3 regions of the Shewanella sp. 8A genome follow, and region 1 is predicted to be linked to each of the others. Evidence: predicted binding sites of a transcription regulator. Region 1 holds the regulator's gene; each other region holds the start of a gene.
The links. Region 1 encodes sigma-54, which starts transcription at its own class of promoters, with help from an activator protein. Its sites were predicted from a motif close to GTTGGCACGNNNNTNGNNT; they were not measured.
Positions count from the first base shown of each region.

Region 2: flgB (flagellar basal body rod protein FlgB) is a predicted target of sigma-54. The motif match lies at 1,786-1,804, and genes of this name have one in related genera.
Region 3: M0413_RS02695 (TorF family putative porin) is a predicted target of sigma-54. The motif match lies at 1,900-1,918, and genes of this name have one in related genera.

Region 1 covers NZ_JAMDJP010000021.1:6,034-9,317, forward strand. The annotation lists gene rapZ (RNase adapter RapZ) at 1-199, opposite strand, end outside; gene ptsN (PTS IIA-like nitrogen regulatory protein PtsN) at 196-639, opposite strand; gene hpf (ribosome hibernation promoting factor) at 642-929, opposite strand; gene M0413_RS15610 (RNA polymerase factor sigma-54) at 958-2,433, opposite strand; gene lptB (LPS export ABC transporter ATP-binding protein) at 2,540-3,271, opposite strand; gene lptA (lipopolysaccharide transport periplasmic protein LptA) at 3,268-3,284, opposite strand, start outside.
Region 2 covers NZ_JAMDJP010000005.1:187,737-191,020, reverse strand. The annotation lists gene flgE (flagellar hook protein FlgE) at 1-55, opposite strand, end outside; gene flgD (flagellar hook assembly protein FlgD) at 125-904, opposite strand; gene flgC (flagellar basal body rod protein FlgC) at 929-1,345, opposite strand; gene flgB (flagellar basal body rod protein FlgB) at 1,348-1,752, opposite strand; gene M0413_RS05880 (CheR family methyltransferase) at 1,896-2,735, opposite strand; gene M0413_RS05875 (chemotaxis protein CheV) at 2,838-3,284, opposite strand, start outside.
Region 3 covers NZ_JAMDJP010000002.1:264,349-267,632, forward strand. The annotation lists gene M0413_RS02685 (putative bifunctional diguanylate cyclase/phosphodiesterase) at 1-14, shown strand, start outside; gene rimK (30S ribosomal protein S6--L-glutamate ligase) at 165-1,070, shown strand; gene M0413_RS02695 (TorF family putative porin) at 1,116-1,808, opposite strand; gene M0413_RS02700 (HU family DNA-binding protein) at 2,097-2,369, opposite strand; gene M0413_RS02705 (response regulator) at 2,517-3,284, opposite strand, start outside.

The DNA.
Region 1 (3,284 bases):
GCACTTTGTCTTGCTCTGGTAAATTGCGCACGTCAACACTGATAGCAACGAGATCGTTACTGCCTTTGAGCTGTTCAAGCAAACTGCCAATCAAAGGCAAAGGCAAATTATCGACACAATAGTAGCCGAGATCTTCAAGCACTCTAAGTGCGACCGATTTGCCTGAGCCTGAACGCCCTGACACTATGACCAGTTTCATCCAATGATTACCTGATAGAGTTCCGTTTCATCATGCGTCTTGCGCAATTGTTTTAATATTTGCTTGTCACTGAGCTTTTCAGCCATGCATGACAAGGTACTTAGGTGCTGCTGACATTGGTCGGCAGGCACGAGTAGTGCAAATAAAATATCGACGGGTTGTTTATCGATAGCATCAAAGGCTATCGGCTCCTCACATTTTATCAATATCGCTATGGGTTGTGTTATATCGGTTAATCGACCATGTGGAATGGCGATACCGTTACCTATACCTGTGCTACCCATCTTTTCGCGCGCCACGAGGCTTTCGAAGATCTCTTGAGATGAGAGGGTGGGGTACTGGGCAGCGGCTAAGTCGCTGATGAGTTCCAGTACCTTTTTCTTACTGCCCGGAGTGGCGCAGGTTGTGCACTCCGGCCGCAGTATGGTACGAAGTTCCATTGCTAGTGTTTTGTTAACTTCTCTTTGTGTTTAATAACCTGACGATCAAGTTTATCAATCAGGACGTCTATGGCAGCATACATATCTGCATGCTCTGAAGTCGCGAAGACTTCACCACCGGTGAGGTTGATTCTCGCTTCGGCAATCTGTTGCATTTTCTCAACATTGAGCACAACGTGCACATTATTGATCTGTTCGAAATGACGTTCAAGTTTTGAAAACTTTTCCTCAACATATGCCCGTAACGATTCAGTAATCTCGATATGGTGTCCACTTAGGTTTATTTGCATAGAAACGTCCTCCGATACTCACAATAGGCTATAAACTTTTACGCTGATTGGAAGGGGGAATAAGCATCGCTTCTCGGTACTTCGCAATGGTTCTGCGCGCAACGTTAATTCCCTGTTCTGCCAGAAGTTGAGCCATCTTGCTGTCGCTTAATGGTTTTTTCTGGTTTTCCGCTGCAACCAGTTTCTTAATGAAAGCTCTGATTGCTGTGGATGAGCACTCACCGCCATCATCCGTCCCGACGTGGCTTGAGAAGAAATATTTTAGTTCAAAAAGTCCTTTTGGGGTATGCATGTATTTTTGTGTGGTCACCCGTGAAATGGTGGACTCATGCATCTCTACCGCCTCGGCGATATCGTTTAGGACCATAGGTTTCATGGCTTCTTCACCATATTCGAAGAAACCCTGTTGGTATTGCACTATGCAGTTTGCTACCTTGAGCAGTGTTTCGTTGCGGCTTTCAAGGCTTTTGATAAACCATTTAGCCTCTTGCAGATGGCCACGAATAAATTGGCTATCAGCTTGATTTTTTGAACTTCGGGCCATTGCTGCATATTGCTGATTTACGTTGATTTTTGGCATGCAGTCAGGGTTTAATTCGACCACCCAACGGCCGTTTTTCTTCGACACCGATACATCGGGGATCACATATTCTTCATCGACAGGGGTGATGAGTAAACCGGGGCGAGGATTCAAGGTTTGGATCAGCGCAATACTGTCCCTTAACTCGTCCTCTTTCAGTTTGGTCTTACGCATTAACAGCCTAAAGTCGCGAGCGGCGATCAGATCTAAATGATCTTTGATCAGCATGCGGGCGTTTTCGATGTGAGGGGTATCAGGCGAAAAATGAGATAGCTGGATCAGTAAACATTCGCTTAAATCCCTTGCCGCGACACCAACGGGGTCGAAATGTTGAATACGCTTGAGCACGGCTTCAACTTCGTCGAGTTCAATCTCGGGATTGCCCATGGCTTCGAGGATATCTTCAGTGCTTTGAGTGAGATAACCTTGATCGTCAATGGCATCAATAATCGCGGTGGCAATGGCTAAATCGGTTTCAGAGAAGGGTGTGAGGTTTTTTTGCCATTCTAAATGTTCGTACAACCCCTCGCTAGTTTCCCCTTGGAAGGGCATGTCATCTTCACGGCTGGCGCCAGAACCTGAGTTTGGCGATGCGGTAAATACTTCATCCCAAGTGGTATCCATGGGTAACTCTTCGGGCAGAGATTCTTTGGTCAGCGACTCGGCAATGTCCACGGTGGAATTATCTTGTTCCTGTGGCTGGGCAGTCGTTTCGCTAAAGTCGGTATCGGCGATATCTTGCTTACGTTCGCTAGGCGCGTCAAATTGCTCCTCTTCCAGCTCGAGAAGAGGATTAGAGTCTAAGGCTTGCTGGATTTCTTGTTGCAGTTCCAATGACGACAGTTGCAGCAGGCGAATGGCCTGCTGAAGTTGTGGCGTCATGGTTAACTGTTGACCCAGTTTGAGCTGGAGTGACGCTTTCATGTTACCGCTGATCCCTAGGTTATTATTGTGAGTTTAGGTCGCTTGATATCATATGGATGGAGCCTAGCGCTCTCAAATTCAAGGCTTATTAGCTTTGTTTTAGTAACTATAGCCTGAATTGTTCACCTAAGTACACAGCCCTAACTTGCTGATTGTCTAAGATCTCTGCGGGTGTGCCCTCGGCAATAAGATTACCGTGACTCACAATGTAAGCATGTTCACAGACGTCTAAGGTCTCGCGCACATTGTGGTCTGTGATAAGTACTCCAAGGCCTCGGCTCTTAAGCTGCTCGATAATTTTCTTGATATCGATAACGGAGATCGGATCAACGCCCGCAAAGGGCTCATCAAGCAGAATAAACTTGGGGTTGGCCGCTAAGGCGCGGGCAATTTCGACGCGGCGACGTTCACCGCCCGATAAGGACATGCCTTGGCTGTCACGAATATGGGTGATATGGAACTCTTCTAGCAGTTGCTCTAGTGCTTCTTCGCGCTGGTCACTATTGAGCTCTTTACGGGTTTGCAGTACCGCCATGATGTTGTCGTGTACGGTTAATTTACGAAAGATACTCGCTTCCTGTGGTAGGTAACCAATACCTTTGCGGGCACGCAGATGCATAGGATCGGCGGTTAAATCATCATCGTCGATAAAGATATGGCCTTTATCGCTTTTAACTAAGCCCACGACCATGTAAAAGGTGGTGGTTTTACCCGCACCGTTAGGGCCGAGTAGACCGACGACTTGACCCGTTTTTACTGTCAGGCTGACATCTTTGACAACCTGGCGGCTTTTATAACTCTTGGCGAGATTCTGTGCTTTTAAGGTGATTTGGGTCATTTAGAATCCTGTT
Region 2 (3,284 bases), on a different contig from region 1:
TGTTCAAATCTTTCTGCGCAGCAGAAATGCCACTCAATGCAATGTTAAACGACATAATTCACCTCTACATTTGCTCAATTCAATGATGGACAAGTGTGATGTCCATTTACAATCTTGATTACGATTAAACTTCACTAATCGCAAGTACATCCGACAGTTTAAAGGCCATTCCACCCTTGAGATTCAAAATGGCGCCAGTCGCTGCAGTACCTAAAGAAACACTGGTCACATGCGCATAGGTCGATACAGCTAACGCTTGTGATTTATCATTCACCAAACCCGATGCTTTAATCGAGTAATTACCTGCGGCAACGGGTTCTCCTTTATCATTCAAGCCATCCCACTTGACATCAGTGTTACCACCCTTACTACCATCAACAGTAAATGTTCTAACGACTTGCCCTTTATCATCTTCGATTCGAACATTAATGACGGGAATTTTCTCTGAAGTACTGATCACACCATTTAAGCCTGGGCTTTCTGCAGAGATATAACCCGTATCTGTCGGTAACAGCACTTTTCGCCCAACTAATCCCGATGCTTGCAAAGCTTGGCTTGATGTCATCACACTGTTTAAATTAACGATTTGATCATTTAACTTAGAAATGCCATCGACTGTAGAAAAAGATGCCATTTGTGCAATCATCTGGTCGTTATCAACGGGCTTGAAGGGATCCTGCATCGATAACTGCTGACTGAGTAATGAGAAAAAATCCTCTTGAGTGAGCTGCTGACTCTTAGCCTCTGGAACAGCAGAACTATTCGGCAAACGTAATCCATCCAAAAATGGGTTACCTGTAGAGCTAGTCGACGTTTTCGTGGTATTGGTTGATACCGTATTCGATTGAGTGTTTGTTTGAGTCAGCTGCGATGAGGTTTGACTCAGTTGGTTAATGAGGCTCACAACGTACCTCCTAAATAACGCATATTATTTACCCATCCCAAGTGTTTGTTGCAGCATAGATTTTGCCGCCTCAGCCACTTGAACATTCATCTGATATGAGCGAGAAGCTGAAATCATGTCAGCCATTTCTTCCATGACATTGACATTTGGTTTGTAAATAAAGCCATCAGCATCCGCCATCGGATGATCCGGCGAATACTCTTTTAATAGGGGCTTATCACTCTCGACTATGCCTTTCACCGTGACACCTTGGGAAGCTTGTTGCTGACTTTGCGCCTTGGCCATTTCGGCTTCGAAAATAGGATGACGAGAACGGTAAGTTTTATCTACACTGCTGGAGACTGAATCTGCGTTAGCAATGTTACTCGCGGTAGTATTTAGCCGCAGAGACTGGGCTGACATGCCAGACCCCGCAACATCGAAGATATTAAATAAACTCATGATTAATCCCCTCTCAGCGCTTTTTTCATACCGCTAAATTTACTGTCTAAAAACCCCAGAGACATTTGATATTCGAGAGCATTTTGCATAAATGCTGATTGCTCTTGTTGAACGTCGACAGTATTGCCATCCCCTGTATCGGGTTGATTCGGCACTCGAAATTTAACGTACTGCCCGGTTAGCTGCGCTAGCCCAAAATGCTGCTCATCAGCGGTCATCTCTAAGCTATTACGCTGTTGTTGCTGGGTTTTAGCAACATTTAAGGCGGCAGAAAAATCGACGTCACGGGCTTTATAATGTGGCGTATCAGCATTTGCGATATTGCTTGAAATCACTTCAGCCCGCTCAGCACGGATCCCCAAGGTGAATTGGTGAACACCCAGTGCCTTATCAAAATTAATCGCCATAAAATTGCCTCCATCGTGTCACTCACGGGAACAAAGCAATTCATGTGCCAATACTTTTATGGGAGGTAATAAAGTTTGTGAGGGATATAGCAGATAAAAAAATTACCGAACTATGCCGGTAATTATCAATTAAAATCAAATCCTTAAGTTTTCTTTTGGTAATAAATGCCAGGGTTACAACGAACCATATCAAATTCATCAGTAAGGCCAGCAATGGATTCGGATGCGCCTAAAAAGAGGATACCTTTGGGATTTAACGCGGCAGCAAATTGCCGCAAAATTTTTGCTTTTGCCTCAGGGGCAAAATAGATCAACACATTTCGGCAAAAAATAATGTCAAACTTACCCAACAAAGTGTAACTCTCGAGCAAGTTATGAGCACGGAAATTGACTAGACGTTTAACGTTATCCTTTATGCGCATGTTGCCAGAAGGCAAAGCATCAAAAAACTGCCGCTTACGTTCTTCAGACAATCCACGTGCTAACGCTAAACTATCATACTCAGCATTTTTACAACGCTCCAACATAGAAGGCGAAAGATCCGTTGCCTGAATCGAGGCACCACCAGGCAGCGCCCCAGGTTTTTTTTGCTGGTACTCTAATATGGTCATCGCTAAAGAATATGGCTCTTGACCCGACGAGCAAGCTGCAGACCATATTTTTAAAGGTCTACCTAACTTACTGTATTCTGGTAATAGCACATTATTAAGCAATTCAAATGGATAACGATCACGAAACCATAAGGTTTCATTAGTGGTCATGGCATCAATAACTTCAGCTCGTAAAGCTCGTTCCGTGGGTTTCATCGAATGCTTTACCACATCGGATAACGAAGGAAGGTTATATTTGCCCATCAATGGCGCGAGACGACTACGTACGAGGTATTGTTTATTTTCACCTAGCACGATGCCGCTATGTTGTTCTAAGAACAACCTAAATTGATTATATTCTGCTTCAGCGAGTGATTTATCAGGCACATTCACGTCCTAGATCCTATAGCAAGCACCAAAATAAGTGCACAACAATCATGTAATAAGGGCTAGATTATAGCGTAAAGCTCAACTAGGCACTAACCCACACTCTCACTACAAACTTAAATGCTTGTTCACTGCCGCAGCTAATTCGTCAGGGTTAAATTTTGCGATAAAGTCATTGGCACCAACCTTTTGTACCATGGCTTGGTTAAAGACACCGCTTAATGAGGTGTGCAGTACCACCTTGATATTTTTAAGCTTAGGATCATCACGGATCTCAGCCGTTAAGGTATAACCATCCATTTCGGGCATCTCAATATCGGAGATAATGAGTGGAATTTCATCGGCAACATTATTCATTTCACTTGCAATGGCCTTGAGCTTATCAAGTGCCTCACGACCATCTTTTGCCGTGTCAATTTGTAAATTTAACGACTCTAACGACCGAATAATTTGCTTGCGTGCCACCGCAGAATCATCAATCACCATAATATGGTAATGCTGACTTCTATCGAGAGTAAGTTGCTCATTAACCTCTTCACTAATGGCCGTTTTGAC
Region 3 (3,284 bases), on a different contig from region 1:
TCACTAAATTGTGAAGATTATCTTACGTTTGACTAAGGCTTAGGTTTTCGTCTGGTGAGGAATATTTTCTTGCTTTACACTGAGCAATAGACAAATATCAGCGCCCCTTTCTGATGCAATGTGCTCAGAGCTTCAATCACTGTGTTTAATTTGGTCATTTAGTAATGAAAATCGGTATTTTATCTCAGTTTCCAGAATTGTATTCCACCCGACGTTTAGTGGCCGCCTGCGAAAGCCGTGGTCATGAGGCTGTGGTGATTAATACCTTGAATTGCTACATGAATATTAATTCCGTTAAACCTAGCATTCATTATCAGGGAGAAGAATTAACAGGGTTTGATGCCATTATTCCGCGTATTCATGCCAGTGTGACCTTTTATGGCTGCGCAGTGGTGCGCCAGTTTGAAATGATGGGTGTATTTGCCGCCAACGATTCAATTTCGATAGCACGCTCGCGGGATAAGTTACGTGCTCTGCAATTACTTTCACGCAAAGGCATTGGTATGCCTATCACTGGATTTGCCAATAAACCCAATGATATTCCTGATCTCATTAATATGGTGGGCGGTGCTCCTTTAGTGATCAAGTTACTCGAAGGTACGCAGGGGATTGGGGTGGTATTAGCGGAAACGAAAACCGCCGCTGAGAGCGTGATTGAAGCCTTTTTAGGGCTCAAAGCCAATATTTTGGTGCAAGAGTATATTCAAGAGTCCAACGGCAGTGATATTCGCTGTTTTGTGGTGGGTGATAAAGTGGTGGCCTCGATGAAGCGTCAGGGGCCAGAGGGCGATTTTCGTTCAAACTTACACTTAGGCGGCTGTGGTGAAAAAGTGAAAATTACGCCAGAAGAGCGCAAGATGGCCGTTGCCGCTGTTAAAGCGATGGGATTAGTCGTTGCAGGCGTGGATATTTTACGTTCGAATCGTGGCCCGTTGATCCTTGAGGTGAACTCAGCTCCTGGTATCGAAGGTATTGAGCAAACTACGGGTATTTCGGTAACTGAGCCTATTGTGGAATATATTGAGAAAATGGTGTTAGCACGTAAGTCGAATCGGGCGGTGATCGCTTAATAAAAAACGCCGCGATTAACGCGGCGTGTTTCTTAGTTCTTTGTTTTATAAATCAAAGCTATAGGAGTAACCTAAAGCGATTTTAGCATCGTCATCAGCCAGATCAGTATCTGATACCATAAAAGAGACTGTGCCCATGCTGGTATCTGCACTAAGTGTTACGTTGTAATCGGCATAGTTATCCTCACCAAACCAAGCTTCAACCACATCGCCCGTGGAGTAGCCATAGTGGAATGACAGGCTAAGTTTCTCGGTTAAAGGGAAAGATGCTGTGGCGGCAAGATAACTCATATCTTTGTTATCGAGTGGTTCCGCCGCTACGTCATCACCCGCATTGATCACGTGGGAATAACTGAGTTCGACCCACTTCCAGGTAATAGCCCCGTGGAGCTCACCAAAATCGATGCTGCCTTCGGCATCGGGGTAGGCATAATAGAGATAGCCAAAATCATAGCTGAGATCGTCGGTGATGTTGCCACCGTAACCAGCATAGAGGTCTAACTCGTAGCTAGTGTCATTGCCAAAATCGACATTTGATGCCCACGTACCCGCATAAAATCCTGAGTCATGACTGTAGTCAAGACCGCCTTGGATCGCGACCGCATCATTGGTTTGAGTCACTCCGCGCCATAGATAGTTTGATGTGCCGCCAATATTGCCGGATACCGCCGCAAAGACGTTAGTGGTTAGTAATAATCCCGTCGATAATGCCAAAACGCTGTACAGTGATTTTCTCATACTCATCCCCTCGATTGACTTATTTATCGATTCACTCATGCCACTTAAATACGGCGACATTGGTGCATCATGGTTTTTTCTGATAAGGGAGTTGCTAATCACATGCCATTATTTGAACATCTTTAAAAACAATTGGTTACATAATTTATGTTAATTAAATGTTTTAAAATGCTCAAAAATAGAGCGGTGGACGCACTGTGTTTGTGCAAAAAATCATCTTTCATGCTTTCGTGAGGGCAAAAAAACGCCTCACAGAGGAGGCGTTTTATAAAATCAATGTCGAGCGAATTAGTTCACACTATCACGCAAGGTTTTACCCGCTTTAAACTTAGGCACAATGGCTTCAGCGATCTGGATTTCTTTGCCCGTTTGTGGGTTACGACCAGTACGAGCTGCACGAGTCGCTGTTTCAAAGGAGCCAAATCCGACGATAGAGATTTTGTCACCGTTTTTCATTGATTCAGTAATCGCCGCTTCGAAAGATTTCAATGCTCGTGCTGCTTCAGCTTTAGTGATATCGGCATTTTCTGCAATTTTGGCGATAAGTTCAGTTTTGTTCATTTTTATTGTCTCTTCTTTCCGTAGATTTATGTAAGTCAGCGAGCCTAACATGCCACAAGGTTAAAGCGTTGGAAAGCCCTTTGCTGCGGGCTTGTGTCATCGAAGTAACAAAATTGGAGGGTATTTGCGCCATTCGTGACTTAGGTTTTATTCTTCGAGCAACTGATATAAGAGTTGCTTAACCAATTTGGGTTCGAAGGGCTTGTCGCACAGGGCATTCACCCCAGCCTGAGATACATTACTTAAATGTGTATCGTTAGCCTCAGACGAGACCATTAAAATAGGCACGTGGGATTGTTGACTTTCATTGCGGATAAATTGCGTTAATGCCAGTCCATCAACGCTGGGCATATTGTAATCAGTGATAATTAAATCAAACATATTATGACGCATTAATTCAATGGCTTGCGCACCATCTTCTGCTTCGGTAATCAGTTTTATCCCCAAATTACCAATAGTTCGCTTGATCACATTACGTGCCATGCGACTGTCATCAACCACAAGCACGCGTACATCGTGCACATCGAAGTGGCTTAAGTCGAGTTCATCGTGGCTGAGCAAATCGATGGTCGCATTTAGCGCCTTGCCTAAGTGTTCGGCATTAAAAGGTTTTGGCAGAATCGCGACTACGCCAGACTGGCGGAAAATCTCCAATTGTTCACGGCGACATTCACTTGAGATCAGCATAAATTGAATATCTTTATATTCATTTTTGCTGCGCAGGTAGTTCAAAAACTCGGTCGCTGTTCCATCTTCAAAATGCATTGCACTGGCAATGAGATCGGGTTTGTGTCGAGCAATGAGTCCTTTAGCCTCTTCAATATTGGCAGCATTTTCGATGCTAATAATGCCTTCTTGCTGTAAGCGCTTGATGATAATGCGGCGCTGGGTTTCCGATGGCTCAATAATAAGCAT